3 regions of the Mesorhizobium sp. M0306 genome follow, and region 3 is predicted to be linked to each of the others. Evidence: predicted binding sites of a transcription regulator. Region 3 holds the regulator's gene; each other region holds the start of a gene.
What was found. Region 3 encodes LexA, which represses DNA repair genes until DNA is damaged. Its sites were predicted from a motif close to TGTTCNNNNTGTGTTCNG; they were not measured.
Positions count from the first base shown of each region.

Region 1: the regulator LexA is predicted to act here: its motif matches at 4,242-4,259, upstream of dinB (DNA polymerase IV).
Region 2: the regulator LexA is predicted to act here: its motif matches at 7,355-7,372, upstream of NKI95_RS09260 (YifB family Mg chelatase-like AAA ATPase).

Region 1 covers NZ_JAMYRY010000033.1:37,152-47,220, forward strand. The annotation lists gene NKI95_RS29190 (hypothetical protein) at 1-4, shown strand, start outside; gene NKI95_RS29195 (sigma-70 family RNA polymerase sigma factor) at 49-924, shown strand; gene NKI95_RS29200 (sulfite oxidase) at 1,275-2,432, opposite strand; gene NKI95_RS29205 (hypothetical protein) at 2,683-2,862, shown strand; gene dinB (DNA polymerase IV) at 2,948-4,189, opposite strand; gene NKI95_RS29215 (GNAT family N-acetyltransferase) at 4,420-4,878, opposite strand; gene NKI95_RS29220 (hypothetical protein) at 4,952-5,320, opposite strand; gene NKI95_RS29225 (hypothetical protein) at 5,504-5,800, shown strand; gene NKI95_RS29230 (XRE family transcriptional regulator) at 6,087-6,782, opposite strand; gene NKI95_RS29235 (hypothetical protein) at 6,865-7,263, shown strand; gene NKI95_RS29240 (GcrA cell cycle regulator) at 7,332-7,967, shown strand; gene NKI95_RS29245 (DUF6456 domain-containing protein) at 8,033-8,638, shown strand; gene NKI95_RS29250 (hypothetical protein) at 8,683-8,985, opposite strand; gene NKI95_RS29255 (hypothetical protein) at 9,238-9,501, opposite strand; gene NKI95_RS29260 (DUF2285 domain-containing protein) at 9,772-10,050, shown strand.
Region 2 covers NZ_JAMYRY010000004.1:128,442-138,510, forward strand. The annotation lists gene NKI95_RS09240 (hypothetical protein) at 1-493, shown strand, start outside; gene NKI95_RS09245 (hypothetical protein) at 523-711, shown strand; gene NKI95_RS09250 (hydantoinase/oxoprolinase N-terminal domain-containing protein) at 1,004-3,031, shown strand; gene NKI95_RS09255 (malate synthase G) at 3,288-5,459, shown strand; gene NKI95_RS09260 (YifB family Mg chelatase-like AAA ATPase) at 5,730-7,262, opposite strand; gene NKI95_RS09265 (cupin domain-containing protein) at 7,594-7,974, shown strand; gene gshB (glutathione synthase) at 7,985-8,929, opposite strand; gene NKI95_RS09275 (GtrA family protein) at 9,145-9,519, opposite strand; gene NKI95_RS09280 (glycosyltransferase) at 9,528-10,069, opposite strand, start outside.
Region 3 covers NZ_JAMYRY010000037.1:30,749-40,817, reverse strand. The annotation lists gene gltX (glutamate--tRNA ligase) at 1-425, opposite strand, end outside; gene NKI95_RS30350 (ComEC/Rec2 family competence protein) at 522-2,987, shown strand; gene lexA (transcriptional repressor LexA) at 2,981-3,715, opposite strand; partial or broken gene kynU (kynureninase) at 4,165-5,412, shown strand; gene NKI95_RS30335 (hormone-sensitive lipase) at 5,510-6,340, shown strand; gene NKI95_RS30330 (molybdopterin molybdotransferase MoeA) at 6,348-7,553, opposite strand; gene moaC (cyclic pyranopterin monophosphate synthase MoaC) at 7,553-8,059, opposite strand; gene trpC (indole-3-glycerol phosphate synthase TrpC) at 8,062-8,874, opposite strand; gene trpD (anthranilate phosphoribosyltransferase) at 8,879-9,889, opposite strand; gene NKI95_RS30310 (SurA N-terminal domain-containing protein) at 9,886-10,069, opposite strand, start outside.

The DNA.
Region 1 (10,069 bases), on a different contig from region 3:
ATAGCGCCTGCCATGCCGCTCGCGCAGAAACGGGATGCTACGCCGAAAATGAACAGGGCGACTTTGGAGGCGATGCTCGTCGGGTTGCGGCCAAGGCTGCATCGCTACTGCGCGCGCATGGCCGGCTCGGTGATCGACGGCGAGGACATCGTCCAGGAGGTGCTGATCAAGGCGCTGCAGGCGATCGACGGGGGCGCCATGGTCGAACGGCCGGAGCAATGGCTGTTTCGTATCGCCCACAATGCCGCGCAGGATCACCTGCGGCGGCGCAATCGGGAAAGGTCGCGCATGACCGAGGCCGACATGAGCGTGATCGAGGATCCTTCCGGCAGCGCCGACAGCCGGCTCGCCGCCCAGACCGGCCTGCGCTCCTTCATGCAGCTTTCGGTGCCGCAGCGCAGCGCCGTGATCCTGGTCGACGTGCTCGGCCTCAGCCTGCACGAGACCTGCGAAGTGACCGGCGCGACGCTCGCCGCCACCAAGGCGGCACTGCATCGCGGGCGGGCGCAGCTCAAGCTGCTGGCGCTGCAGCCCGAGCAGGCGCTCGCCCCGAGGCTCGACGCCGACGACGAGCGCCGGCTGCGGCGCTATGTCGACCTGTTCAACGCGCGCGACTTCGACGCGGTCAGGGCACTGATCGCCGAGGACGTCCGGCTCGATGTCGTCAACCGCGTCCGCCTGCGCGGCAAGGCCCAGGCGTCGACCTATTTCGGCAATTACGACCGTATCAAAGACTGGACATTGTCGCTCGGCTTCGTCGACGGCCGGCCGGCGATCCTCATCCGCGACCCGCAAGCGGCCGACGGCGCCGTGCGCGGCTTCATGCTGGTCGAATGGGCGGGCGAGGAGGTCATCCAGATCCGCGACTTCCGCTATGCGCCCTGGTGCCTGGTCGATGCGGAGATCAGGGCCGTGGAGAGGTGAGCAGAGGGCTGGAAATGGTGCGGAAATGGCGCGCGAAGGCGACATGGCCAAGGTTGCGCCACCGGACAAGTCTGCCATCGCCTCGATCACTAAGCTGAAGGGCTCCGCTCCCGATTTCGGGAGCGGTATCGTCGCGAAGAGGATCTACGGCCTACACCCGTCATGCTCGATATAGAGCGGTGCGAGCTTTCGGATCAGGCAGCCTCCTCCTGGGTGACCCAAACGCAATTGCCACACGGCAGCAAGTTCTTAGAGTGGTTCCGGTTCTCTGGAACCGGTAACCCGCTCTAACTATCTGTTTTGCCGCATTTATGCGGACGCCAAATGATTCCATTTGGCTGCAAAATACTCTAGCCGATACGCACGCGGCGCGTCACCTGGCCATTGCTTTCCCAGTATGTGTGTTTCTTGGCAATCAAGGGATCGTCCATCGCCGGTTGAATTTGTCCCGTGGTGCTGACCGCGCGCGAGGTCACCGTGTGTTCTCCAGGAGAGGGATTTGCCCAAGCCAGGGACCAGATTTTCCAGGCGTGTTCTGCCTCCTCACTGTGGTCAATGGTCGCTGGTGCCCAAGGCCCCTGATCGATTTGCACTTCGACCCGGTCGATCGGCGCCCCCCAGGCTGCCCCAACGATGCGGTAATCTGAGTCTTTCCGGGTAACCTTCGCAGGCGCGGACTTTATCAGCGCTCGCCCGACTGAAGTCTCGGCCCATACGGTCTCGCCGTTGTGGTCCTCCTCCCGGATGGTGACATAGTCACGGGCCATCAGAACGCTCATGAACCGCGTATCTCGAACCTCGATGCGCTTTAGCCACTTGACGTTGGCAATCCCGTACCAGCCTGGAGCAATAAGCCGTACCGGGAAGCCATTGGGCGCCGGCAAGGCGGCTCCATTCATTTCATAGCAGAGGAGATTGTCGGGGTTCATCGCGTCGGCGAGCGACATGCTACGAGCGAAGTTCTGCTTCATCTTTACGTCGCGTATCGGGATCTCGCCTGTGTCGGTACCGAAAAAGACGACCTCGATGCCCTTCTCCAGAACACCGGCTTCCTCGAGGATCGGGGCGAGCGGCGTCCCTGCCCAACGGGCATTGCCGATGCCGCCGGTGAAAAAGGGAAATCCGTGGTTGCCCGAGCATTCCACTGTGAAAACGACCTCCTGCCGCGGTCGCGCCTTGATGTCGGCGAGCGTTAACTCCAAGGGCTTCTTGACCAGGCCTCCGATCTCCATCGACCATGTCTTCTCGTCGATCGTTGGTCGGTTGAAATGCGAGATGCTGAAGAACTTGTCGTTTGGCGTTATCCAGCTGTCCAAATCCTCCCAGACAAGCTGCTTCTGGATACCCACCGGATCGGGATTTTTGGTCGGCTGATCCAGCCACGGAATAACTTCCTCGCTCGGCCGTGTTGGAAAGGCGTAAGCCCGACGCGAGGTATAGAGAGCAGCAATTGCGGCAAGAGCCGCGCTTCCTTGAACAAGAAGTTCTCTGCGCTGAAAATCAGGCATGTTGTTTACCTCCCAGTTGATCCGGAACAGGCTGCAACGTGCCTTAGGCCGTAGCCTGATCACGGATAGGCGACACAATGTGAGGTCTGCCCATCCGGAAGTATCCGCATAGGTCAGACAATCACCGACGCAAGTCAGGCATGTGAAGCGTTGGACGAAACTCTGGCTCGCGTTTCGCATGCCAAGAGTGCGCCTTTGAGAAGGAAGTGTCCACAACTTGGACGGGACATGATGATGATTGCAGCATTCCATGCCGATTTCCGGTCCTGCCAAATCGTTGCTGCTCGGATCGCTGCCGAACGCCCGCTTCTGGGTCATTTCGGGACCTTCGTGGGTTCTGGTCGAACCGGTGTTTCCTGTCGGCCAGTGGGTTGGCCGGGCGGCCGGCATCGCCCTGATCGCCTGGGGCAGCGCAACGCTTTTGGTCTGACGACCAGGGCCGCCTCGAATGTCGCGTTTGCAGGAAACGATCCCTCCTGACGCAAAGTGTATCGCACTGCCCCGGCCAGGCCGGCTCACAATTCCTTTTCGGCCAGTTCGCGAAAGGCATCGGGAACCGACCGCCGTAGTCCGAGCGCGACCGAGGCGTAGCCGACCGCCTCCCAGCCGAAGCGGTCGCGGATCTTGTCGACGGCGCGATCTGCGGTCCAGCGCGCCGCGCCCTTCCTGGTGCCGGGGCGGCGGCGGTCGTCGTCGAGCCCGAGCGGCAGTTCCAGTTGCAGGCCGGCATGCTGCTCCAGATGCGATACGGCGATCGCCAGCAGCGAGATGGTCTTTTCATGCGGATGATCGATAAGCACCTTGCGCACCAGCGCCTCGGCGATCTCGGCCAGCATGGCGGTTGCCGATATCGGCTGGTCGAGCGTGATCGAGCGCGTCACCGATCGCAAATCGGCAAAGCGGACGCGAACCGTGACGGTGCGGCCGGGCCGGGATTTCGCCCGCAATCTTGTGGCGACCCTGTCGGCCAAATGCAGCAAAGCGGGCACGAAGACCTGCTCCTCGGCCGGTTTTCGGCCAAGCGCCGATTGCGCGCCGGCCGAGCGCGCCCGGCGCTGCGTCTCGAGCTTGCGCGGATCGCGGTTCCACGCCAGCGCGTTGAGTTTTTCTCCGGCAGCCGGCCCGAGCAGGCGCTCCAGCGCGCCACTGTTGGTCTTGGCCAGCTCGCCGATGGTGTTGACGCCGATGCCGGCCAGCCGCTCCCTGGTGACCGGGCCGACGCCCCACATCAGCTCGACCGGCAGGTGGTGCAGGAACTCCAGCTCGTGGCGCGGGTCGACCACCACCAGCCCGTCGGGCTTTGCGACCTGTGAGGCGATCTTGGCCAGATGCTTGGTGCGGGCTACGCCGACCGAGATCGGCAAACCGAGCTCGGCCCGCACGCGGCGGCGGATCTTGCCGGCGATCTCGGCCGGCGAGCCGAACAGATGGGTGCAGCCGGCGACGTCGGCAAAGGCCTCGTCAATGGAAATCCGCTCGACCACCGGCGTGAAATCGCCGAGCACCTTGATGGCCGCATCGCCCAGCCGCTGATAGTCCTTGAAATGGCCGCCGACGAAAATGAGTTGCGGGCAGAGTTCCCGCGCTCGCCGTCCCGGCATGCCGCCGCGCACGCCGAACGCCTTGGCTTCATAGGATGCGGCAAGCACTACCCCGCCGCCGACGGCAATCGGCTTGCCGCGCAAGGCCGGATCGAGCAATTGTTCGACCGAGGCATAGAAGGCATCCAGATCCGCGTGGAGGATGTTGGCTTCCATCCGGCCCGTTCGCCCGCGGCGGTTCGAACGCCGCATTGTCTCGAGTTATGATGAGAACATAAAGAGAACATTGCCGGCGGATTGTCAAGCAGCGCGGAGGGCAATCGCTTCAGGTTTGCGCTGCCTCTCTGTCTGCCTGCGTTCCAGGTAGTTGGCGAAAGTCGAAGAGACATCCAATTTCCCCCGCGGGGGAAATCGGCAGCTTTGCCGACGGCGCCTACTGCCACGATCTACAGCGCCATCTTGTAGCCGAGATGACTGGCGGTGAAACCGAGGCGCTCGTAAAAAGCGTGCGCCTCCCGTCGACCTTTGTCCGTGGTGAGCTGGACGAAGCTGCAATTGCGCGAACGGCACGTTTCAATCGCCCATTCGACCATCAGCTTGCCGACGCCGCGAGAGCGCCATTGCCGGGCGATGCGAACGCCTTCTATCTGGCCGCGCCAGGCGCCTTTCCTCGAAATTCCTGGAAGGAAGCTGAGCTGCAGCGTACCGACCACTTGCCCGGCCTCGACGGCGACGGCCAGCAACTGGTTGGGATCGGCATCGATTGCGCTGAAGGCATCGAGATAGGATGACGCAAGCGGCGTGGACGGGTCTTCCCGGTCTGCGCCGAGCACATCGTCGGCAAGCATTGCAACGATCGCCGGCAGGTCGGGCGCCTGCGCGCGACGGAATTCGATCTCGCTCATCGCGCGGAGACATACGGCGCGGTGTCGGCGATCGCAATATCCGTTTTGACTTGCAAGGGAGGCCCGCACGCCTTCAGGTGGCCTCGAGCGCCCAGAGGCGGTGGCCGTAGCGGCGGAAGAAGCGGGCGAAGAGGCGCTGCTGCCTGGCCCGGGTGAGGTCGGCGGCGCGCCTTTCCTGCCGCCAGCGCGGCATGTTGCGGAACATCGACAGGAAGCGGGCGGTGTCCTCGAGTGCCTCCTCGGCTGACTGCGCCGGGCGGATCGCCGCCAGGAACAGAGCGCGGCTCGGCTTCATCTGGTCAATCGCCGCCTTGCGCTGGCGATGACCCTGGCGTGCCTTGCGGATGCCGTGCTGGCGGATGGCCACGAAAGCGGCAAGCATGGCCGGGCTGTCGCCGCTATAGCCGCATGCATGGGCGAACTGGGCTGGGTCCATCGTCATTCCCTTGCTGCCGGCCGGCTGCGGTTCTGTTGCTCGCGCCGATTCCAGTCCGCACCAGATATAAGCATAACTCAAATAATCGAACAAGCGAAACTTTCATGTTGGTGTAAGCGGAACCGACTCGACTCCGCTTGGAAAACCGATAATGATGCGAACAAAGCAGGAACAACGATGGGGATGGCCATGGCATTGGCAGGCAAGGAAGCGACGATCGCCGATGTTGTCTCGATTGCCGTCGAGTGCATCGACTGCGGACGCAACAGGTGGTGGAAGCCGGCCGAGCTCAAGCGGCATGGGGTGATGCCGGAGACACCGCTGGCCGCACTTTCGGGGCGCCTGATCTGCAAGGCCTGCCGGGCCGACGGCCTGCCGGGCGCCGCGGTCTCGATCCAGGCCGCCTTCATCGACGACCGGCAACGGACCCGCGCCGAGGCGCGCCTGCTCAACGGTCGAGAGCTGGAGCAGTCGAGGCGGGCTTGAGGGGAGGGCGCCGGTCCCTCCTCAGGGCGGGCTATCGCATATGGGGTCCCCCTCATCCGGCCGCGGAGCCTGGCCTCGGGCTTGCCGGAGGCAAGACCCGCGGGCGGCCACCTTCTCCCCGCTGGGAGAAGAGCCTGGCATCAACGCTGGCGACCTCCTCTCCCCTCGGGGAGAGGTCGGATTGCCCGAATTGCCCTTCGCAATTCGGTTGGCATTCCGGGTGAGGGGGGCGCTTGCCTACTTGCGATTGCCCTGCTTCTCTCGGGAGAAGGCAACAAGCGCCTCCTCAATACCCCAGCAATTCCTTGAGCGGGATGACGCGGAAGACGTTCTTGATGGCGTAGCGGTTGAAGGTCAGCGTCTTCGGCGGGTTGTACTGTTCGACGATCAACTCGGCAGCGGTGCGCTTGACCAGCTTCTTGATGAAGGCCTTGCCGTTTTGCTCGTTCTCCTCGGGCAGCGTCTCGATCACCACATGGTCGCCGGGCAGCGCTTCGCGGCCGCCGCAATAGATCATCTCGCCGGGCTCGTAGCGCGGCACCATCGAATCGCTCAGCACGTGCAGCGCAAACACATTGCGCAGATGCCGGATCCCCGGCGGCCGCTGGACATAGCCGGCCGGCTGGCCGTTGAAGGTGAAGTCGCCATCGTCGCCGCCGACGGCGGTGCCGAGAAGCTGGATGTCCATTGGCCCAGCGGGCAGGGGGCCGGGATCGGTGACGATCTCGGCATCGGCGACCGGTCCGGCATCTTCGAGGAAGACGACCTCGCCCTTGCCGAGCGCCACCGGGTCGACGCGCAGGAAAGCGGCGGTCTTCAAAAGGTTCTCGGTCTTGGGCAGGTTGCGCCCGGTTTCCCAATTGCCGACGGCAGCGACGTCGGTGTCGTTGTGCTCGGCAATGTGGCGCATCACCAGGCCGCGCTGCTTGCGCGCCCGGCGGATCGCCGTTCCGACCTTGATCGACAGTGCAGTTTTCGCCATGGCTCCATCTGAGGCATAAGATTCGGTTTCGTCTATGCAAGAATCGCTTGCATTATTGTTTGAGTTATGCTCTTATGTGGGCATGCACAAGTCGCTTCACCAGCAATCGGTCATCGAATCCGCCCTTCAGCGCGCCGGCAGCGCTCGCCTGGAGGCGGTACCGCAAACGATCGCCAAGGCCATGCATGTGCCAACCCTTTCCCCTTCGTCGCGGCTGTCCTCCTCCCCGGCCGGGACGATGCCCGAGGCCCGCGCCTCGGATCCGGCAGCGCAAGCGGCCGGAACGGCCGGAGCCGTTCCCCTCACGGCTCCGGCCACGAATTACCTTCCGGCCGGCAATGCGGATGCCGCGGTTTCCTGCATCCGCACCGAAGACGGCACGGTCATCGCCTTCGACAAGCGGACGGGCAAGGCAGTGTCCGGCGCAACAAGGCAGGCGGCCGAGATGAAGCTCGATCGCAGCAGACAACGCGAAGGCTGACCGGCTTTCGGGCCTGAGGCCGGCGAAGCCGGCGCCGCACACAACCATCTTTGCAGGGAAAAAACATCATGGCCGCCCGCTATTCCGCCTCGGAACTGGAACAAATCGAGAACTGGCTGATGAGCGGACTGTCGGCCGCGAAGATCGCCACCAGGCTCGGTGCGCAGCGTGGTAGCCCGCTCTCACGCGCGGCCATCATCGGCATCGTCCACCGCACCGCCCGTTTGCGCACCATCGGCCTTGCCAGATCCAAGGGCCGGTGTGGCGGACGGTCGGGCGGACGGCTCGGAAATTCGGCGCCTGAGCCATCAAATGCCGCAGGTCAAGCGGAGGCGGCTCCGAAGGCCGAGCCACGCTGCCGCCCCGCCAGGCTGTCGGCCAGGCTGGCGCCGCCGGCCTGGCAGCCGGGTCCGGCTCGGATCACCGGGACCGATGGCGCGCCGCTTGAAATGCCGGCGCCGCGCCCGATCGCTGCCGGCGGCCGCCAGCCGCATTTCGCCGCCATGCGCTTCATCGATTGCCTGTTCGAGCGCTGCCGCGCGCCGCTCGACACGACGCTGCAGGAGGATGCGGAAAACGACGCCCCCGGCAGCCGGCCCGGTTTGGACATGCTGTGCTGCGGACTGCGCACCAAGCCATCGAAAAGCTACTGCGCCTATCACGCGGCGCGCTTCCTGCGCACGCTGCCGGCCGAAGCAATTTGAGCCCGCTTCTATGAGGCTGGAAGTTCGCCAGAGCCCGACGACCAAAACCCAGGAGGACTGATCCGATGAGCAACAAAACCGCCCAAAAGGCCAAAGCCAGGCCACCGAGATTGCCGAAAGGCGAGGCCGAGCAGGTGCGCATCCGCAAGGAGATCGGTCATGATTTCGCGCTGAAGGACGACCAGTTCGGCCGCAAGCGGCTGGCCAAGGGGACGCAGGAGGGCGCGCGCCTCTACGAGGTTTCCAATGATGGCCACACAGCGACCGGCGGCATCGTGCGGGTGCGCAACGTCGACCCGCTGAGCGGCCTCACCTCGTTGTCGCGCCAGCAGCGCGAGGCAGGCATGCGCTACCGCCAGGATTTTCGCGACTCGTCCGAGGCAAGCGCCAAGCCGATGGCCTGGGCCGAGCGCGTCGACGGCGGCCGCACCGGCAGCGGCGTCGCCGAACACATTCTGTCCGCTGGCCGCGACCATGCCGAGGCCACCAGGGCGCTTGCCCATTGGGAGATCGCCGGCGTCGTGCAAAAGGTCTGCTGTGCCGACGCAACGGTGAAAAGCCTGGCCGACCAAGCCGGCGAGCCGCGCGACGTGGTGGTGAAACTGCTCAAGATCGGGCTCGACATATTGGCCGTGCATTACGGCATGATGCTGATGCGCAAGCCGAGATGAGGAGCCCCGCCGATCCGGCCGGTACTACCGGCCGGATCGATCCGTCAACGACGGCAGACACGGATTCTTTCGATGATCCGGTGGTGATGACGCCAGTGCTTGATGACTTCGGTGTGGCAGCGCCGGTGGTACCGGTAGCGCGGCCTGTAGTCCTCGTCGTAGACATCATAGCGGTAACGGGGGACGTACTCATCGTCGTAATCGGAATACCGATGGTGGCGATAATAATAGTCGTCGTCATAGCCGCTGCCGATGCCGATCGTGACGCTGCCGCCGGCATTCGCCGGGCCGATCACGGAAGCCGCCGAGGCGATGGCGATCACCGAGGCAAGCAGGAGCTTCTTCATAGCTACCTCCTTCTTTAACGTCCCTCTAATAGAAAAACCCGCGAGGGGCAGCCTCGTTCCACAAATTGGCAAGATGCCACGAAGCGAGAGCCCAAATTAGCGCCAGCGGGGGCGAAAACGCCTCTTGCTGTACGCCAGGGTGGGGCTGCCGACGCAACGTGGCCGGCTGCTTTCCAAACCTCGAGCGGATTGTGGTCCGCGCCCTATGTATCCCGTCAAACAGCGACAATCGGGCGCCGTCGCGTTGCCGGCCTACAGAACATGGCCCAGTTCCAGCAAAACGAAAGCGGTCGCACCCAGCACAGCGAGGGCGTAGGCCGCATAAAGAACGAGCAGCATCACCTCAAAGTCCCGGACGAAACTAGCGGCAATCCTGGTCTCCTTGGGCTCCGCTTTCTCGACGCGTTCGGCTTCCAGCTGCTCCGTTGCCACGACGAGGCAGAGGATCCTGTCGTTGTCGGCCGCCTGTAATATCCGCTCCGTCAAATCGACGGCAATCACCGGGTCATCGGCCAACTGATCCCGCGATAGCCGGCTTTCAGTGACGGTCTGGACTTCACGCTTTCTCACGCACGCATAATTGCGTCGACTAAATTAGGTTCCACTAAAATATATAGATTGCCTCGGACCCGATCGCGATGGGTGAGGCGTGAGCCCAGCCGGGGGGAACTCCCGCCCAAGGCCCGCATTTGTCGACTGTCGAGGCGAATCCTCGATCCGCATCCTCCGATCAAAGGGCGCGGGCTTCTTCATAGGCTGCTACGATGCGCCAGTGGGTAGATCGCAATGCTAAAGCCGCCAAACCTTCATATCGCGAACGCAGCGCCGACGTCTTCGGTGCTGACCGGTTATGACGAAGATCGCATGCTTACTTATATCCGGCTGCTCGACGCTTCGGCGGAAGGAACCGATTGGCGCGAGGTCGCCCGCATCGTCCTGCATATGGATCCGGAGCGGGAGCCGGAGAGGGCTTTCCGGGCGTGGGCGACACATCTGGCGCGTGCACGATGGATGACCAGGAAGCGGAACGAACTGCGCCAATTGCATCATGAGTGGTGGGGATGAGCACCATCTAAGCGGAACT
Region 2 (10,069 bases), on a different contig from region 3:
CAAATATGTCTTGCTGTTTCTCAGCCTTTGTATCGATTACATCTGGGTAAATGCGGCCGTCGTCCTGGCCGACCGGCTGTTTCCCGGCATTGCCGAGACCGTTCTTGGCCAGCCGGCGTCATGGGCGGCTCGGCAGGTCCTTTCGCTGATCCTGTTCAGCCTTGTACGGGTGGCAAACATATCGGTGGGGGAATGGCTGCTGTCCTATGCGCAGATGGAGCAGCCGGCCGGCCAGCGACAATGGGCCAATCTGTTGCTTGGCACGCTTGGTGTCCTGTCCGGGATTTGGTACCTGCTGCGCCTCACCGGACCAGACGACGGCACGCCGTTCCTTTTCATGGTGGAGGACACGCCGCTGAAGACCGCGGCCGTTGCGCTTTACAGCGCCCTATACAGTTGGTGTGGCGTGATGCTGTTGCGGTTCGAGCCCAAGGCGAAGCTCTGCAATGCCCTGCTGTTCGCCTCGGTCCTGCCATTGACCGCGATAACCTGATCTTCTCCCGCGACGCGCTGATTGCCTCGATGGTGGCGCGCGCCGCCAGCCAGGGCCGCTCGTTCCCGGTGGAAAAGGCGGAGGTCTATGCCCGAGTGTCGATCTACTACGCCATCCTGCTTGTCGCGGTGATGCTGACGATCTTGTATTTCTGCCGCGAACGGCCCACCGCTTCTGTCGGCAGGCCGCTAGAAGGCTCGCCGGGCAGCCGGGCGTAGCCCTATTCGGCCAACAAGCCTTTCTTGTGGGGTAGGCGGCCAAGCTGCGAATCTCCCCCCTCGAGGGGGAGATGGCCGGCAGGCCAGAGGGGTCGTCTCGCGTGGAGCGCCGGCTTCTTCTTTCCTTGGCTGAGAGGACGTCGCGCCCGGACGTACCGACCCCCTCTGTCACCTTCGGCGACATCTCCCCCTCGAGGGGGGAGATTACACTGCCTTGGCCCAGCCATCGCGGCTTTATCGGCCCGTTCATATCCGCTAAGGGGCGGGGCAAGAGAATTCTCCGGGCCCGCCAATGACCGCCAAGACCAAACCCTCATCCCTGTTCCTCGGCATAGACACCGGCGGCACCTATACCGACGCCGTGCTTTGGTCGGAAGCCGGCGGCCCCGGCGGAAAAGTGCTGGCCAAGGCCAAGGCGCTGACCACCCGTCACGACCTGGCGGTCGGCATATCGGGCGCGGTCGATGCGGTGCTGCAAAAAGCCGGCACCGACCCGACTGCGATAAAACTGGTGTCGATGTCGACGACGCTTGCCACCAATGCGCTGGTTGAGGGCCAGGGCGGGCGCGTGGCACTTGTGATGATCGGCTTTGCCGAGGGCGACCTTGCCCGCGACGGGCTGAAGGCGGCGCTCGGCACCGATCCCGTGGTGTTCTGCGCCGGCGGCCACGACGTGCATGGCAATGCGGCAAAGCTCGATCTTTCCGGGCTGGAGGCGGCGCTGCCGGAACTGGAAAAATCGGTGTCCGGCTTTGCCGTCTGCGCCTATTTCGCCACCCGCAATCCGGCGCACGAGCTTGCCGCGCGCGATCTGATCCGCGACAGGACCGGCCTGCCGGTCACCGCCAGCCACGAGCTGTCGGCCAAGCTCGGCGGCCCGCGCCGGGCGCTGACGACCTTGCTCAACGCCAGGCTTATCTCGATGATCGACCGGCTGGTCGCGGCGACCGAAGGGTTTTTGGCCGCGCGCAACATTGCCGCCCCGCTGATGGTGGTGCGCGGCGACGGCGCTTTGGTCTCGGCCGCCTTCGCCCGCCAGCGGCCGATCGAGACCATCCTGTCCGGCCCGGCCGCCAGCCTGGTCGGCGCCCGCCACATGACCGGCCTCGACGATGCCGTGGTCTCCGACATCGGCGGCACCACCACCGACGTCGCCGTGCTCGACAAGGGCCGGCCGCGGCTCGATCCGGAAGGCGCCACCGTCGGCGGCTTCCGCACCATGGTCGAGGCCGTCGCCATGCGCACCTTTGGGCTGGGCGGCGATTCCGAAGTGGCGCTGGAGGACGGCGCGCTCAGCCCGAAGATCCTGCTCGGGCCGCGCCGCCTGGTGCCGCTGGCGCTGGCCGGCTTGATGCATGGCGAGGCCGTCACGGCGGAGCTCGAACGCCAGCTGCGCGCGCCCAACCCCGGCCGCATGGATGGCCGGCTGGCGGTGCGCACCGGCGTGCCGGAGCGTCTGGCGGCTGGACTGACCGGCGCCGAAGCCAAGCTTTACGAGCTGATCGGTGCCGTGCCGCAGGCTCTCGACAGATTGCTGACCTCGAATGCCCAGAACGCCACCTTGAACCGGCTGGTGTCGCGCGGGCTGGTGCATGTCGCCGGCTTCACACCGTCGGACGCCGCGCATGTGCTGGGCAGGCAGGCCAATTGGGATCCGGCGGCGGCGCGTCTGGGTGCCGAGCTGTTCGCGCGCAGGCGTGACGGCCGCGGCCAGTTCATCGCCGCCTCGCCGGAGGCGATCTCGGAACGGGTGCTGACCGCGCTGACCCGCCTGTCGGCGGAAGTCATCCTCGAAACCGCCTTTGCCGAGGACGGGCTGGATGGCGCGGCGACCGTCGCCCATGCCCTGGTCCAGCGCGCCGTCGACGCGCATCCCGGCATCGCCCGCCTCAGCGTCGCGCTCGACCGTCCGGTGATCGGCCTCGGCGCCTCGGCGCCACTGCATTATGCCGGGCTGGCCGAGCTTGTCGGCAATCGATGCGTGGTGCCGGAGGATACCGACGTCGCCAACGCGCTCGGCGCGGTCGTCGGCCAGGTCCGGGTCTCGGCCGAGGCGCGGGTCAGCCAGCCCAAGGAAGGGCTGTTCCGCGTTGCCTCCGGCGAAAGTGTACGCGATTTCAACGACGAGGCGGCGGCGATCGCCGCAGCGGAGAAAGATGTGCGGGCGATTGCCGCCGGGCGGGCGAAGGACGCCGGCACCGACAGCGCCGAGATCGAAGTCGCCAGCGAGTTCCGCGTCTCCACCGTAGAGGGCCAGCGCATGTTCATCGAGGCGCATGTCGTGGCGGTCGCGTCAGGACGGCCAAGGATTGCGGTGTGAGCGCGTAATCTCCCCCCTCGAGGGGGAGATGTCGCCGATGGCGACAGTGGGGGGCGCCGCGCATGAAGCGCGACCCCTTCTTTGCACCACATGGCGTCGCACTCCACGCGAGGCGCCCCCCTCTGGCCTGCCGGCCATCTCCCCCTCGAGGGGGGAGATCGGCAGCGAAAACGCCCTACCTTCACCCTAAGCCGAATTGACCCTGCCACCGTGACATGCCAAAGGCCCGGCCTAGCCTTCGTCTGGAGAAGCCCTGATGACCGATCGCGTCGAGATCGCCGGATTGCGGATTGCCCGCGAGCTTCATGATTTCGTCGCGAACCAGGCGCTGCCGGGCACCGGCATCGAGGCGGAGGCATTCTGGGGCGGCTTTTCGGCGATCGTCCATGAACTCTCGCCAAAAAACCGGGCGCTGCTCGAAAAGCGCGATGCCATGCAGGACAAGCTCGACCGCTGGTATCGCGACAATGGCGCGCCCGTCGACATGGAGGCCTACAAGACGTTCCTCCGCGAGATCGGCTATCTCCTGCCCGAGGGGCCGGCCTTCAGCGTGACCACTGAAAATGTCGACCCGGAAATCGCTTCGGTCGCAGGGCCGCAGCTGGTGGTGCCGGTGATGAACGCGCGTTATGCGCTGAATGCAGCCAATGCGCGCTGGGGTTCGCTGTACGATGCGCTCTACGGCACCGATGCCATCCCGGAAACGGACGGCGCCGAGCGAGGCAACAAATTCAATCCGGTGCGCGGTGCCAAGGTCGTCACCTGGGTGAAAAGCTTCTTCGACGAGGCGGTGCCGCTCACGACAGGCAAATGGGCGGGGGTGAACGGGCTTTCGGTCGCCAACGGCCTGTTGCGGCTGGGCGAGGGTGCCGGCGCCACCACGCTTGCCGACCTCAAGCAGTTTGCCGGCTATCGCGGCGATGCCGCCAACCCCGAAGCCGTCCTTTTGGTCAAGAACGGCCTGCACATCGAAATCGTTGTCGACCACAACAACCAGATCGGCCGCACCGATCCGGCCGGCATTGCCGATGTCGTGCTGGAATCGGCGCTGACCACCATCCAGGACTGCGAGGATTCGGTCGCTGCAGTAGATGCCCAGGACAAGGTGCTTGTCTACCGCAACTGGCTCGGCCTGATGAAGGGCGACTTGGCGGAAGAGATCACCAAGGCCGGCAAGAGTTTTGTCCGAAGGCTCAATCCCGACCGTACTTACACTGCGCCGGATGGCGGCTCGCTGACCTTGCCCGGCCGCTCGCTGATGCTGGTCAGGAATGTCGGCCACCTCATGACCAATCCGGCGATCCTCGACCGCGAGGGCAACGAGGTGCCGGAAGGCATCATGGATGCGGCGCTGACGGCGCTGATCGCGCTGCATGACATCGGCCCGAAGGGGCGCCGCGCCAACTCACGCGCGGGCTCTATGTACATCGTAAAGCCCAAGATGCACGGGCCCGACGAAGTCGCCTTCGCCGTCGAGATTTTCGACCGCGTCGAAGCGCTGCTCGGCACGGCCAAAAACACCATCAAGATGGGCATCATGGACGAGGAGCGGCGCACCACCGTCAACCTCAAGGAGGCGATCCGCGCCGCCAGGGACCGCATCGTCTTCATCAACACCGGCTTCCTCGACCGCACCGGTGACGAAATCCACACCTCGATGGAAGCCGGCCCGATGATCCGCAAGGGCGACATGAAGCAGGCCGCCTGGATTGCCGCCTACGAAGCCTGGAACGTCGACATCGGGCTGGAATGCGGATTGGCCGGCCACGCCCAGATCGGCAAGGGCATGTGGGCGATGCCCGACCTGATGGCGGCGATGCTGGCCGAGAAAATCGCGCACCCCAAGGCCGGCGCCAACACCGCCTGGGTGCCCTCGCCGACGGCGGCAACCCTGCACGCCACGCACTACCACAAGGTCGATGTCCAGGCCGTGCAGAAGGCGCTGAAAAGCCGGCCCAAGGCGAAGCTGGACGACATATTGTCGATGCCGGTCGCGGTGCGGCCAAACTGGTCGCCTGAAGACATCCAGAAGGAACTCGACAACAACGCGCAAGGCATTCTGGGCTATGTCGTGCGCTGGATCGACCAGGGCGTCGGCTGCTCGAAAGTGCCAGATATAAATGACGTTGGCCTGATGGAGGATCGCGCCACGCTGCGCATCTCCTCGCAGCACATCGCCAACTGGCTGCATCACGGCGTCTGCACGCCCGAGCAGGTGATGGAAACGATGAAGCGCATGGCGGCGATCGTCGACCACCAGAACGAAGGCGATCCGCTCTACCGGCCGATGGCGCCGGATTTCGACAATTCCATCGCCTTCCTCGCCGCCTGTGACCTCGTCTTCAAGGGCCGCGTCCAGCCCAACGGCTACACCGAGCCGGTGCTGCACGCGCGGCGGCTGGAATTGAAGGCAAGGCAGGGCACCTGAAGCGAAGCCGCGGGAGCCGGCGTCCCCCTCCCCCTTGAGGGGGAGGGGGGCCCGAAGGGCCGGGAGGGGTCCTGCAAGAAGTGCGCCGACTCCCATTCCGGCGACAAGAACGGGAACGAGGATTGTCTTAGCGACCGATACTCGGTGCCATCTTGATCGGCCGCATATGCGCAGACGCCGCATGTGGCGTAGACGTTAAAGCCAGAGCACGTCACCGGCGACCCCACCCGGCCGCTTCGCGGCCACCCTCCCCTCGAGGGGGAGGGAAACCTACGCCGCTTGTGCCATCCGTTCCGAGCTCATGCGGTAGGAAATCGCTTCGGCCAGATGGATGCGGCCGACCGTCTCGCTGGCCTCGAGATCGGCCAGTGTCCGCGCCACCTTCAAGACGCGGTGATAGGCCCGCGCGGAAAAGCCAAGCTTTTCGCTGGCATCCCTGAGCAGCGACAGGCCGGCGGCATCGGGCATGGCAATCTCCTCGATGACTGACGGCGAGCAATGCGCGTTGGTGGTGGAGGAGGTCGCGCCGAGCCGCTCGAAGCGCTCGCGCTGGATCGTCCGCGCCCGTGCTACGCGAAGTGCCACGGCTGCACTCTTCTCCGCCCGGTCCGGCCGGATCAGATCGCTGGCCGAAACCGCCGGCACCTCGATCCTGAGATCGATGCGATCGAGCAGCGGGCCGGAAATGCGCGCCTGGTAGTCGGTGCGGCAGCGGTCGCCGCGCAGGCAGCGATAGCCCGGCTCGCCGGCCATGCCGCAGCGGCACGGGTTCATCGCCGCAACCAGCTGGATGCGCGCCGGATAAGTGACGCGATGATTCGCCCGCGCGATCATGCAGTCGCCGGTCTCCAGCGGCTGGCGCAGCGCATCGAGCGCCTGCGGCGAGAATTCGGGAAACTCGTCGAGGAACAGCACGCCGTGATGGGCGAGCGAGGCCTCGCCCGGCCGCACGCGCAGGCCGCCGCCGACCATCGCCGCCATCGAGGCTGAATGATGCGGCGCCCGAAACGGCCGTCGGTCGGTGAGCTTGCCTTCGCCGAGCTCGCCGGCCACAGACGCGATCATCGAGACTTCGAGCAATTCCCTCGGCGCCAGCGGCGGCAGGATCGATGGCAGCCGCTGCGCTAGCATCGATTTTCCCGACCCCGGCGGCCCGACCATCAAAAGATTGTGGCCGCCGGCGGCCGCCACCTCGAGCGCCCGCTTGGCGGTCTCCTGACCCTTGATGTCGGCAAGATCGGGCAGGTCGCGCGCCGAGGCGTGGATGCCGGCTTCCGGCCGCGACAGAACCTGCGTGCCGCGAAAATGATTGGCGATTGCGATCAGGCTGCGCGGCGCCAATATGTCGAAATCCTTGCCGGCCCAGGCCGCTTCCGGCCCGCAGGCGAACGGGCAGATCAGGCCCTTGCCTTCGGCATTGGCGCCGATCGCCGCCGGCAACGCGCCGGCCACCGCGGCAATGGTGCCGTCGAGCGATAATTCACCAAGCACGACATAGCCGGCCAGCATGTCGCCCGGAATGGCGCCGAGCGCCGCCATCAGGCCGAGCGCGATCGGCAGATCGTAATGGCTGCCTTCCTTGGGCAGGTCGGCCGGCGCCAGATTGACGGTGACCTTCTTCGACGGCATCGACAGGCCGGATGCATGAAGTGCTGCCTGTACCCGCTCGCGGCTTTCGGCTACCGCCTTGTCGGCAAGGCCGACGATGTGCATGTTGACCTTGCCCGGCGCGATCATCACCTGCACGTCGACCGGCACGGCCTCGATGCCCTGGAAAGCAACCGTGCGAATCCGCGCCACCATGTCTTCACCCCGGGTGCAGGCCTTGCCCCAAGCCTTTGCGATCATGCCGCGAACGGCGTCACCGGAGACAACCACAGATTTCCGGCTAAGGCAAGAACATTTGGGGAACGGGCGTTCGTGAAAGCAATGAACTCGGCCTGACAATGCAGGCGACCGCAGCGAGGCAGGGCTCGTCGCTCACGGTGCGCGCCGAACAAGCAGCTCCGCACGAAAGGAGCGGGCGCATGTATTTTAGCAATCGCTTATAATCGAGCGCCAAATGAGGTATAAACCCGATAGCGGTTCCGGCGATCGCAACGTCAGGCTCCGCGTCGAATACAGGGAGGTTGACATGGCTGATAGTGCAATGAACGTCACGAAGTTTGCTTCCAAGTCTCACAACACACCGGATGAAGTTCGAGCGCCCGATAAGACGCGCGTCGAAGTGGTGCGGCTCCCCGGGTTTACTCTCGGGCGGCTCAATATGGAACCGGGATGGAAATGGTCCGAGTGTGTGAAGCCGGTCGTCAAGACGGACAGCTGTCAGGTGTCGCATGTCGGCTACGTCGTATCCGGAGCCATCACCGTCAGAATGAATGACGGGACGCAGAAAACTTTCGAGCAAGGCACGTCCTACACAATTCCGCCCGGCCACGACGCCTGGGTGGAAGGCAATGAACGCTTTGTATGCATCGAAGTCATGAGCGCCGAGCAGTACGCCAAACCAGCGTAGGCAACGGGATCTATTTTCTCCGCTTCTCCTCCACCGCATCCCAGAACAGGCTGGCGATGTCGGCGCCCCCAAAACGCTGCACTTCGCGTATGCCGGTCGGCGACGTCACGTTGATCTCGGTCATATAGTCGCCGATGACGTCGATGCCGACCAGGATGAAGCCGCGCTCCTTCAGCGAGGGGCCGATGCGGGCGCAGATCTCGCGTTCGCGTTCCGTCAGCTCCGTCTTTTCGGCGCGGCCGCCGACATGCATGTTGGAGCGCGAATCATGCTCGGCCGGCACGCGGTTGATGGCGCCGACCGGCTCGCCGTCGATCAGGATGATGCGCTTGTCGCCAGCCCGCACCTCCTTGAGGTAGCGCTGCACGATGTAGGGCTCGCGGAACATCTGACCGAACATTTCGAGCAGCGAGGCGAGGTTGCGGTCGGCCTCATGCAGATGGAAGATGCCGGCGCCGCCATTGCCGTAGAGCGGCTTGACGATGATATCGCCGAACTCCTTGCGGAAGGCTGCGACCTCGAGCGGGTCCTTGGTGATCAGCGTGTCCGGCATCAGGTCGGGAAATTCGGTGACGAAGATCTTTTCCGGGCTGTTGCGCACCCAGGCCGGATCGTTGACCACCAGCGTCTTCGGATGGATGCACTCGAGGATATGCGTGGTGGTGATGTAGTTCATGTCGAACGGCGGATCCTGCCGCAAAAGGATGACGTCCATTTCCGAAAGGTCGGTGCGGACTTCTTCGCCCAGCGAATAATGGTTGCCCTTCTCGTCGCGGACCTGCATCGCCTCGATACGGGCAAACACCTTGCCGTCGCGCAGCGACAGCCGGTCGGGCGTGTAGTGGAACAACTGGTGGCCGCGCCGCTGCGCTTCCAGCGACAGCGCAAACGACGTGTCGCCGGCAATCGACACGGTGGAGATGTGGTCCATCTGGACGGCGACTTTCAGGGGCATGGCAGCTCTCCGGCGCAGTTGGAGCGATCCACTTGGATGCACAAAGTACGCTCCAACACTTTGAATCCATGCATCGTGCTTTCCGAAAGTCGATTCCGATTTTCGCGCCGATGCATCGACGACAGCGATATAAGGAAATCGGCGGCTTCTGCCAATCGGCCAAGGTCATGATGAGGCTACGCTTCGCTTGGCGCAGATCGCAACGCGATGGGCCTTCAGCGGTCGAAGACCAGCTTGGAATAGCCGACGAAGGACAGCGCCATGGCAACCAGCGAGGCGACCGCAAGGGCTATGAGCGGCGACACCATCGGCAGCGCGAACAACATGGCGCAATAGACGAGATAATTGACGACGCTGGTGGCAATGCCGACGCCGCCGTAGCGTGCGCCCTCTTGCGCGACGCCGCGGCTGGAAGGCGAGAAGGTCAGGTGGCGATTGATCAGCCAGGTGACGGACAGGGCAAAACCGATCGAAATGATGCGAGCCGCGAAGGGGCCAAGCGGCGCTATCGCCAACACCAGCCAAAGCGCCGCCGCGTCGGCGACGAAGCCGATGCCGCCGGCGACAATGAAGCGGGCGAGGCGTCCCATTTAGGGCTCTAAGCCGCCCGCGGGGTCTTGCGCGGTCCGGCCTTCAAAGTCGCGAGCGCACTTGCGCGTTCGCGTTCGACGCGGCCGGAAGGCATCGACACATAGAAGATGCGCTTCTGCTCGGCCCGGCCGCGCGACACCGAATCGAGGATTACCCCGGTCACCGCCGCCAGCATCGACAGCAGCAGCAGCCCGACGGACAGCACCCAGGTCGGCATGCGCGGCACAAGTCCGGTTTCGGCGAACTCGATCAGCACCGGCGCCATCAGAAACAGGCTTGATGCCAGGAAGAACACCGAAAAAGCGCCGAAGAAACGCAGCGGCTGCGTCTCCTTCATCAGCATGGCGAACATCCACAGGATCTTCGCGCCGTCGCGAAAGGTCGACAGCTTCGACGAGGAGCCTTCCGGCCGGCGGCCATAGTCGAGTCCGATCTCGCTGACCGGCAATTTGAGCTGCGAGGCGTGCACCGACATTTCGGTCTCGATCTCGAAGCCGCCGGAAACGGCAGGAAAACTCTTGACGAAGCGCCTGGTGAAGGCGCGGTAAC
Region 3 (10,069 bases):
GCCCCCTTGGCGCCGGCCGGCGCCTCCGACGGGTCGCGGTCGCGCCAGCGTCCATCATAGCGGGGAGGCAGCCCCTTGGCCCGTGCGCTCTCGCGCATTGCTTCCAGCTCGGCAGGCGTCGCATAACAATAATAGGCCTTGCCTATGCGAACGAGCTCCTCGGCCACCTCGCGATGGCGCGGCGCACGCTCGAACTGCGACACCGGCTCGCCGTCCCATGTCAGGCCAAGCCAGGAAAGCCCGTCGAGAATGGCCGCGGTTGCCGCATCGGTGGAGCGCTCGCGGTCGGTGTCCTCGATGCGCAGCAGCATCGTGCCGCCTGTGTGCTTGGCATACAGCCAGTTGAACAGCGCCGTGCGCGCGCCGCCAATGTGCAGATAGCCGGTGGGCGAGGGGGCAAAACGGGTGACGACCTTATCGGGCATGGTACTCTCAGGCGGGCGAAGGAAGTGGGTTTGCGGACTTTCGCGCATTGCGCGTTCATGTAGCATAGGAGGTCGAGGGCGCAAGGGGCAGACCCGATGGCTGTGCGAGGCCGTGGTGCGGGCGAGGGCGAGGACGCTGGTAGCGGCGTCAGCGAACGCTTGCTGTTTGCCGCTCCCCTGCCTGTCCTGCCGACACCGGCATTGCTGCCCGCTCCGCGCTTCGATGCTCCGTCGCTGCCGGCCAGCGACCCTGCAACGGTTCCCGTGCCCGCGGTCGAGTCCATCGTGCGCCTACGCCGGCGTTTCCGCCTTCCGTCACCGTCCCGTATCCGCAACAGCGTAACCTCGGCGGCCGGCCTGGAACTCGACCGCGGCGTCGCCTTCCTGCTGGTGCCGGTGTTCCTCGCATGCGGGGTGGTCGTGTATTTCGCGATGGCGGCCGAGCTGGCCTTCCCACAGCCGATAGCTATCGTCGCCTTGGCAGCCCTTTGTGCGGTCGTCTCGCGGTCATGGCCCAGGACGCGCCTGTGCTTCATGGTGGCGTTGCTCTGCGCGCTTGGCGTGCTTGCCGCCAAGTTCGAGACCTGGCGTGTCGGGACGCATATGCTCGGTTCCGAAATCTCGACGCGGCTGACCGGTCGCGTCGTATCGTACGAGCCCATGGCGAGCGGCCGCATCAGGCTGACGATCGATGTGATCTCAACCGCCAGGCCGACACTGCGCTACATGCCGGAACGGGTCCGCGTTTCGGCGATGAAGATACCGGCTGAGCTGACCGCCGGTTCCGAGATCGCCGGCTATGTGCGGCTGCTGCCGCCGACCGGGCCGGTGCGGCCCGACAGCTATGATTTCTCCTTCGACAGCTATTTCGCCGGTATCGGCGGCAGCGGCTTTTTTCTCGGCAATCCGAAAGTCGTGTCGTCGGGCAGCATGCCGCTTGCCGCGCGGCTTTCTTCCGCGATCGAAGACGCGCGCGAATCCATCGCCGACCATATCCGCAGCCGCATCGGCGGCGCCGAGGGCGAGATTGCTGCTGCGCTAATCGTCGGCGTGCGCGCCGGCATTCCCGAGGAGATCAACGAAGCGATGCGGCGCACAGGCATCTACCACATCATCTCCATCTCGGGGCTGCATATGGCGTTGGTCGCCGGCACCATCATGGCGCTGCTACGCGGCGCCTTTGCGCTGTTTCCCGATTTCTCATCGCGACGGCCGGTCAAGAAATATGCCGCGGCCGCCGCGCTTTTTTCGATTGCGGCCTACCTCGTCTTTTCCGGCATTGTGGTAGCGGCCGAACGCAGCTTCATCATGCTGGCGGTGATGCTTATCGCCGTGCTGTTCGACCGGACCGCGCTCACCATGCGCAACCTGGCGATCTCGGCCATCGCCGTCATTCTGGTGTCGCCGCACGAGGTGGTCGGTCCGAGCTTCCAGATGTCCTTCGCCGCGACGGCGGCCCTTGTCGGCGCCTATGCAGGCTGGTCTGATTACCGCGCCGGCAGGGCCACCACGCCGCCGCCCCGGCGGTCGCCGCTACGCTTTGCCACTCGAAAGGTCCTGCTGGGCATGGGCGGCCTGGCGATGACCTCGATCATTGCAGGGAGCGCCACGGCGCTTTTCGCCATATGGCATTTCCAGCGCGTGGCGCCGCTCAGCCTGTTCGCCAATCTGGCCATCATGCCTATCGTCTCACTGGTCGTCATGCCCTTCGCCGTCCTCAGTGCGCTGGCGATGCCGTTCGGCGCGGATGGGCCTTTCCTCTACGTGATGGGCAAGGGGCTGACGGCGATGATCGCCCTGTCCGGGTGGATCTCCGAGCGCTCGCCGATCGATGCGGTCGGGCTGATTTCGCTGAGATCCGTCCTTTTGGTGACGATCGCCCTCGTCATTGCCAGCATGGCGACGACCTGGTTGCGGCTCGCGGCACTTCCTTTTGCGCTCGCCGGCTTGCTAACGACAACGCAGACGCGCGTACCCGATGTATTGATCTCGGAGGACGCACGGCTGGTCGCGCTGCCGATCGGCAGCGGTGAACTCGCGGTCAACCGGGCACGCCCGAATGAGTTCACCATCGACAACTGGAAACGCGCGCTCACATCAGAGGCTATCGTCGCGCCGGAAACACCTGGAAAGAACGATCCGCAATTCGACATTGCCGATCCGGCCGACCTACCGCCGGGCATACCGTTCATTTGCACGGACGGCCTCTGCCTTGCCAGGCATCCATCCGGCGCGATCATCGCGCAAGCCAAGGACCGCGATACTGCACGGCCAGCCTGCGCCTTTGCCAGCTTGATCGTCATCGACGACGCCACCGCCCATAATCCCTGCTACTACGACCGGCTGGTCCTCGTCGTCACCAAACGGCAACTGGCGCGCGCGGGAAGTGCGGCCGTCTATTTCGATCCACAAGCGGCAACACGCGCCGAAATCCGCTTTGCCGTCGAAAAATCATACCGGCCCTGGCACGTGCAGCGGAAATTTTCACGCGCGGCGCGGGGCCTGCCGCCATACCGCAGGGCCGACAAACCCAAAGCCGGCGCCAAGGGCGGAGCTCAGTAGCGGCGGATCAGTCCGACGAGCTTGCCTTGCACCTTGACCCTGTCTGGTCCGAAGATGCGCGTCTCGTAGGCCGGATTGGCGGCTTCCAGGGCGATCGAGGCGCCCTTGCGGCGGAACCGCTTCAGCGTCGCTTCCTCCTCGTCGACCAGTGCCACCACGATCTCACCGGGGCTCGCCGTATCGGCATTGCGGATGATCACCGTGTCGCCGTCGAAAATGCCAGCCTCGATCATCGAATCGCCTTTGACCTCGAGCGCATAATGCTCGCCGCCCATGATCATATCCGGCGGCACCGAAATCGAATGCGTCTGGTGCTGGATGGCGTCGATCGGCACACCGGCGGCGATGCGGCCCATCACCGGGATCGAAACGGCGGCGACGACATCGTCGTCATTGCCGGCTGCAGGGACGCGCGACGATGTCGGCTTGCCCTGCCGAGGGGCACCTTGCCCAAGACTGCCCTGGATGACACTCGGCGAGAACTTGCGTGCCGCATTGAGGCCGGGGGCGATCGAGTCAGGCAGGCGCAGCACCTCCAGCGCACGGGCCCGGTTGGGCAAACGGCGAATGAAGCCGCGCTCCTCCAGCGCCGTTATCAGCCGATGGATTCCCGATTTGGAAGCCAGGTCGAGCGCTTCCTTCATCTCGTCGAAGGAGGGCGGAATACCGCTTTCCTTCAACCTTTCGTGGATGAACATAAGCAGTTCGTGTTGTTTGCGTGTCAGCATAGCGACCCCCAACAGAATCAGAAAAACAAACCCAGAACAAACACTATCTGTTCCAGTTGTGTTCCGCAACTGTTTAAAGTTTAATGAATGCGTTAAGGCTCGGGAAACAAACCACGCCCCTACCGGAATGCCGCATTTTCACCCGCCGCGAGCCTCATCGCCTTGATTCTGCTGTCGTTTGCGCCCTTCTGGCTTCCTAGAAGGCGCCACTGGCATCGGCCGTCGGTCGGCAAAAGGGCACGGAATTGAACCCGTATCGACTGTGCGGTTTGGTCAATGCACCGTGAACGAAACGAACTCAAAACGCCAACCTCGGGTTAACTCCGGGTTTCCACCGCCTGGTCAGGCTGCTTCTCGCTGGTGGAGCCTTGCTGCGCGCTACCCGGTAATGGAAGAACAGTCGATGCGTGTCCGGCGTTGCGTTGAATCTTTGGGGGAGCAGGCAAATCATGACAGGAATTCCCGATCTCGCGGCCATAAAGGCGATGGATGCCGCAGATCCGCTGCGCGCGATGCGCGACCGTTTTGTGTTGCCGCAAGGAGTGATCTATCTCGACGGCAATTCGCTAGGAGCTGCTTCACGTGCCGCTTTCGATGAACTGTACAAGGCCGCGACCGAGGAATGGTCGCATGATCTCATCCGCGCATGGAACACGGCCGGCTGGTTCAACATGCCGCTTGAACTTGGCGACCAGCTCGGGCGCCTGATCGGTGCCGCGACCGGCCAGACGGTGGTCTGCGACACGACGTCGGTCAACATCTACAAGCTGCTGCACGCCGCCATGGCCATGCGTCCGCAGCGGCGGGTCATCGTCGCCGAGGGCGATAGCTTTCCGACAGACCTTTACATGGCTGAAGGTGTGGTTTCGACGCGAAAAGATACGCTGCTGCGCCTCTCGGGGGTCGACGCGCCGACCATCGAAGAGCTGATCGACGAACGCACTGCCGTGGTGCTGGTCAACCACGTCAACTACAAGTCGGGCGAACTGCGCGACATGCCGGGGCTGACGCGCAGGGCCCAGGAGGCCGGGGCGATGATCGTCTGGGATCTCTGCCACACCGCCGGCGCGATGCCAGTCGAGCTCGACAAGGCAAACGCCGATTTTGCCGTTGGCTGCACCTACAAATATCTGAATGGCGGACCGGGCGCGCCTGCCTTCATCTATGCGGCTGAGCGGCATCTTGCCGACATCCAGCAGCCGCTCACCGGCTGGTGGGGCCATGCACGGCCCTTCGCCTTCGAGCCAGGCTATGCGGCCGGCACCGGCATCCGCCGGTTTCTGTGCGGCACGCAGCCGGTCCTGTCGATGCGCACGCTGAAGGGCGCGCTCGACATCTGGAACGATGTCGACATGACGGCGGTGCGCAAGAAGAGCATCGCGCTGGCCGATCTGTTCATCGAGCTTGTCGAGGCAAGGTGCGGCGCTTACGGGCTAACGCTCGAAAGCACGCGCGACGGGGAAAAACGCGGCAGCCAGATTTCATTCATGCACGAGCATGGCTACCAGATCATGCGCGCGCTGATTGAACGTGGCGTGATCGGCGATTTTCGCGCGCCATCCACCATGCGGTTCGGCTTCACCCCGCTCTATGTCGGCTATGCCGATGTCTGACAGGCCGTCGAAGTGCTTGAGGACATTCTGCGCACCGGTGCGTGGAAGGATGCGCGCTTCGCCATCAAGGCGGCTGTCACTTGAGATTGATGCGAGAGCTGGAATCGTGAGGCTGGCGACGACGCGCCGAGCGATGCTTACGGCTACGTTGCAAGGCCATATTGCCAGGGGAGGGCGCAGGGTGTTCGAACGTCACATTGCCGATTGGGACAACGCCTATACCAACGGCGCCAACATAGCCGGCAGCGATCGCTGGCCGGCGGCCTGGATCGAGCCCGCGCGGGTTTTCCGCAACGTGCTTTCGACCGAGGGCAGGGCGCGGCTCGACATGGCCTATGGCGATAACCCACGCAACCGGCTCGATCTTTTCCTGCCGGCCATCAAGCCCAAGGGACTCGTGGTGTTCGTTCATGGCGGCTATTGGATGGCATTCGACAAGAGTTTCTGGTCGCATCTTGCCACTGGCCCTGTTGATCGCGGCTATGCGGTGGCGATGCCGTCCTACACTCTCTGTCCGCAGATACGCATTGGCGGCATCGTCAAAGAAGTCGGCGCGGCGATCGGCAAGGCGGCGGCGATGGTCGCAGGGCCGCTGATGCTGACCGGACACTCGGCCGGCGGCCATCTTGTTAGCCGGATGGTTACGGCGACGACGCCGCTGGCGCCCGAAGTGGTCCGGCGCGTTCGTCATGTGCTGTCGATCTCGGGGGTGCATGATTTGCGCCCGATCATGCGCACCGGCATGAACGAGACGCTGGCGATCGATGAGGCCGAGGCGCAGGCCGAAAGTCCGGTGCTGCTGCGCCCGATGGACAAGGCCCGCCTGACCTGCTGGGCCGGCGGCGGCGAGCGCGCCGAATTCCTGCGCCAGAGCGCGTTGCTGGCCAACATCTGGATCGGCCTGGGTGCCGCGACCAGCTCGGTGGTCGAGCCTGACCGGCATCATTTCAACATCATCGACGGTTTGGCCGATCCAGACCATCCGCTGACCCGGACCTTGATCTCGGAGTGAGGCAGGTTCAGCGTAGCATCAGCACGTCGCAGAGGGAGCCCGCCGCCGCGGCGGGCGCGAACGGCGCGCGGACGATCAGCCCGTTGGCATCGGCCAGCATTTTCAGCATCGAGGAGTCCTGGATGCCGAATGGCGTCGCCACGAGCGTACCGGCGTCGTCTGTGACAACAGCCCGCACATAATCTTGCCTGAGATCGTTGGCCGGCATGGCAGCACCGAGCCGTGCCCGACGTATATCCTGCTGAAAGGCGCGGCCGCCGAGCCGCGCCAGCAGCGGCTTCAGGAAGAGCTGAGTGCAGACCAGACTCGCCACCGGATTGCCGGGCAGGCCGATGCAGCGAATGTCGCCCAGCCGCCCGAACATCAGCGGCTTGCCCGGCCGCATGGCGATCTTCCAGAAATCGAGCGTCATGCCTTGCCCGGTCAGCACGTCATGGACGAAGTCGTGGTCACCGACCGAGGCACCGCCCAGCGTGACGATGACATTCGCGCCAACCTTCACGGCCTTTTCCACCAGCGCAGCGATCGCCTCCCTGCGGTCCGGCGCGATGCCAAGGTCGAGCGCGCGCGCACCGACCGACTGTGCGGCAGCGGCGACACCATAGGCGTTGGAGGAGATGATCTGGTCGGGGCCAAGCTCGCTGCCCGGCGGCAGCAATTCGTCGCCGGTGGCGATAATGGCGACCACCGGCCGCTTGACCACGCCGACCTCGGGGTGGTTGGCCGATGCCGCCAGCGACAAGGCCGCCGGATCGAGCAGGCGGCCGTTGGGCAGTAGGACATCGCCCTTGGCGAAATCGAGCCCGAGGCGGCGGATGTTTCGCCCCTGCACCGTCGGCTCCGTCACTTCGACGCTGCCGCCGCCGAGATCGCGGACGTTCTCCTGGATGACGACGGTGTCGGCGCCTTCGGGAAGCGGCGCGCCGGTAAAGATGCGCACGGCCTGCCGCTGCTGCACCGATCCGGTAAAGCCGCGTCCGGCCGGCGCCACGCCGACCACCGAAAGCCTTGCTGGTACGGACGCGATATCGGCCGCCCGCACGGCATAGCCGTCCATGGCGGAGGCGTTGAACGGCGGCTGGGTGCGGAGCGCCACAACAGGCTCCGCCAGCACGCGGTCGGCGGCATCCAGCAGCGCGACGCGTTCGCCCGGCAGCGCTGCTGCGCCGTCCAGCAGGCGCTCGAGCGCCTCGGCAACTGGGACCAGCGCCATTAGCGGCCTGCCTCGGTGGCCCCATCTCCGGTGATCTTGTAGTCGCCGGATTTGCCGCCGGTCTTTTCAACCAGCCTGATGCCGGAGATGACCATGGCGCGGTCGACCGCCTTGGCCATGTCGTAGATGGTCAGGCAAGCGACCGAGACGGCGCTCAGGGCCTCCATTTCAACGCCGGTCTTGCCGGTGACGCGGGTCAATGCTGTCACCTTCAGGCCGGGCAAAGCTGCGTCCGGCTCGATATCGACAGATATCCTGGTCAGCAGCAGCGGATGGCAAAGCGGGATCAGTTCATGCGTTTTCTTGGCCGCCATGATGCCGGCAATGCGCGCGGTGCCGAGCACGTCGCCCTTCTTGGCATCGCCGGCGAGGATCATGTCCAGCGTCTCGGACCGCATCGACACGAAGCCCTCGGCGACTGCCGTGCGCACCGTCTCAGCCTTGTCGCCGACATCGACCATGTTGGCTTCGCCCTGCGCGCCAAGATGGGTGAGGGCGGCCGCCATCGTCAGATCGCCTCTGCCGGGGCCTTGCCCGTCAAAAGCAGGCGCGTTGCAGCGGCCACGTCCTGCTGACGCATCAGGCTCTCACCAACCAGGAAAGTAGCGATGCCGCTCCGCTCCAGCCGGCGGCAATCGTCATGCGAAAAGATCCCGCTCTCACTGACCAGAAGGCGGCCGGCCGGCACCATCGCTACCAGCCGTTCCGAGGTCTCGAGGCTGGTTTCGAAGGTCCGGAGATTGCGGTTGTTGATGCCGATCAGCCGCGATGACAGCCGCAGCGCACGTTCCATTTCCGCCTCGTCATGCACTTCGACCAGCGCGTCCATGCCCAGCTCGAAAGCTGTCGCTTCGAGTTCTCTTGCCAGCGCGTCGTCGACGCTGGCCATGATGATCAGGATGGCATCGGCGCCCCAGGCCCTGGCCTCGTGGACCTGATAGGGGTCGAACAGGAAATCCTTGCGCAAGGCAGGCAGCTCGACGGCAGCGCGCGCAGTGGTGAGGAATTCGGGCGCCCCCTGGAAGGAGGGTGCGTCGGTCAGCACCGAAAGACAGGCGGCACCGCCTTCCGCATAGGCCCTGGCCAGCGCCGGCGGATCGAAATCGGCGCGGATCAGGCCTTTGGACGGGCTAGCCTTCTTGATTTCGGCAATCAGCGCGAACCTGCCGGATTTGCGCTTTGCCTCAAGGGCGGAAAGAAAGCCGCGCGGCGCGTCGGCATTCATCGCCCGTGCCTTGATCTCGGCAAACGGCACTTGCGCTTTGGCCGCCGCGATCTCGTCGCGCTTGTAAGCCTCGATCTTGCGCAGGATGTCGGACATAGTTTTAACCGTTCGAAAACTCGACCAGCCTGTCGAGCACTTTTAGCGCGCGGCCGCTGTCGATGGCCTGCGTTGCCGTCACCATGCCGTCGGCAAGTGTCGTCGCCTTGCCGGCCACCACCAGCCCGGCGCCGGCATTCATCAGCACCGTATCGCGAAAGGCGCCGGCGGCGCCGCCCAGCATGTCGCGCATTGCCTGGGCATTGTGGGCGGCGTCGCCGCCGCGCAACTCGTCCTTGGTGTGACGCGTCAGCCCGACTGCTTCAGGGGTCAGCGTAAAGCTGCGTATCTCGCCGCCGGCCAATTCGGCGACCTGCGTCTCGCCGGTGGTGGTGATCTCGTCATAGCCGTCGCCATGCACGACCCAGGCATGGTCAGCACCAAGCTCCTTCAACGTTTCTGCCACCGGCATGATCCATTCCGGCAGGAACACACCGACCATCTGCCGTCTGACACTGGCCGGATTGGAAAGCGGGCCCAGCAGGTTGAAGATGGTGCGGGTGCCGAGCTCGACCCGGGTCGGGCCGACATGCTTCATCGCCGGGTGATGCGCCGGTGCGAACATGAAGCCAACTCCGGCCTCGTGAATACAGCGGCCGATCGTCTCCGGAGGGATGTCGATCTTGACGCCCAATGCGACCAGCACATCGGCGGCGCCGGTCAGCGAGGACAGTCCGCGATTGCCGTGCTTGGCGACGGGCACGCCGCTGCCGGCGATGACGAAGGCGGATGCAGTCGAAATGTTGACGCTGTGCGAATTGTCGCCGCCGGTGCCGACAATGTCGATGGCGCCTTCGGGGGCTTCGACGCGCAGCATCTTGGCGCGCATGGTGGCGACGGCGCCGGCGATCTCGCTGACGGTCTCACCGCGCACGCGCAATGCCATCAGAAAGCCGCCGATCTGGCCGGGGGTGGCATCGCCGGACATGATGATGTCGAAGGCCTCGCGCGCCTCCTCGAACGAAAGAGCGCTGCCGGCGGCGACCTTGGCGATGTGGATCTTCAGCGCGCTCATCTGGCCAGGGCTTGGGTTACGGCCGTTTGATCGATGCGGACGTCATATTGCGTCTGCAACTGCGCCACCAACTGGTCGAGCAGGTCGTCGGACAAACCGGAGGTGAAGGATTTCTGCGCGTCCTGGGGTACTGAGCTGGCATCGGCCCCGGCAGGCTCGAACACCTCGGCAACCTTGAAC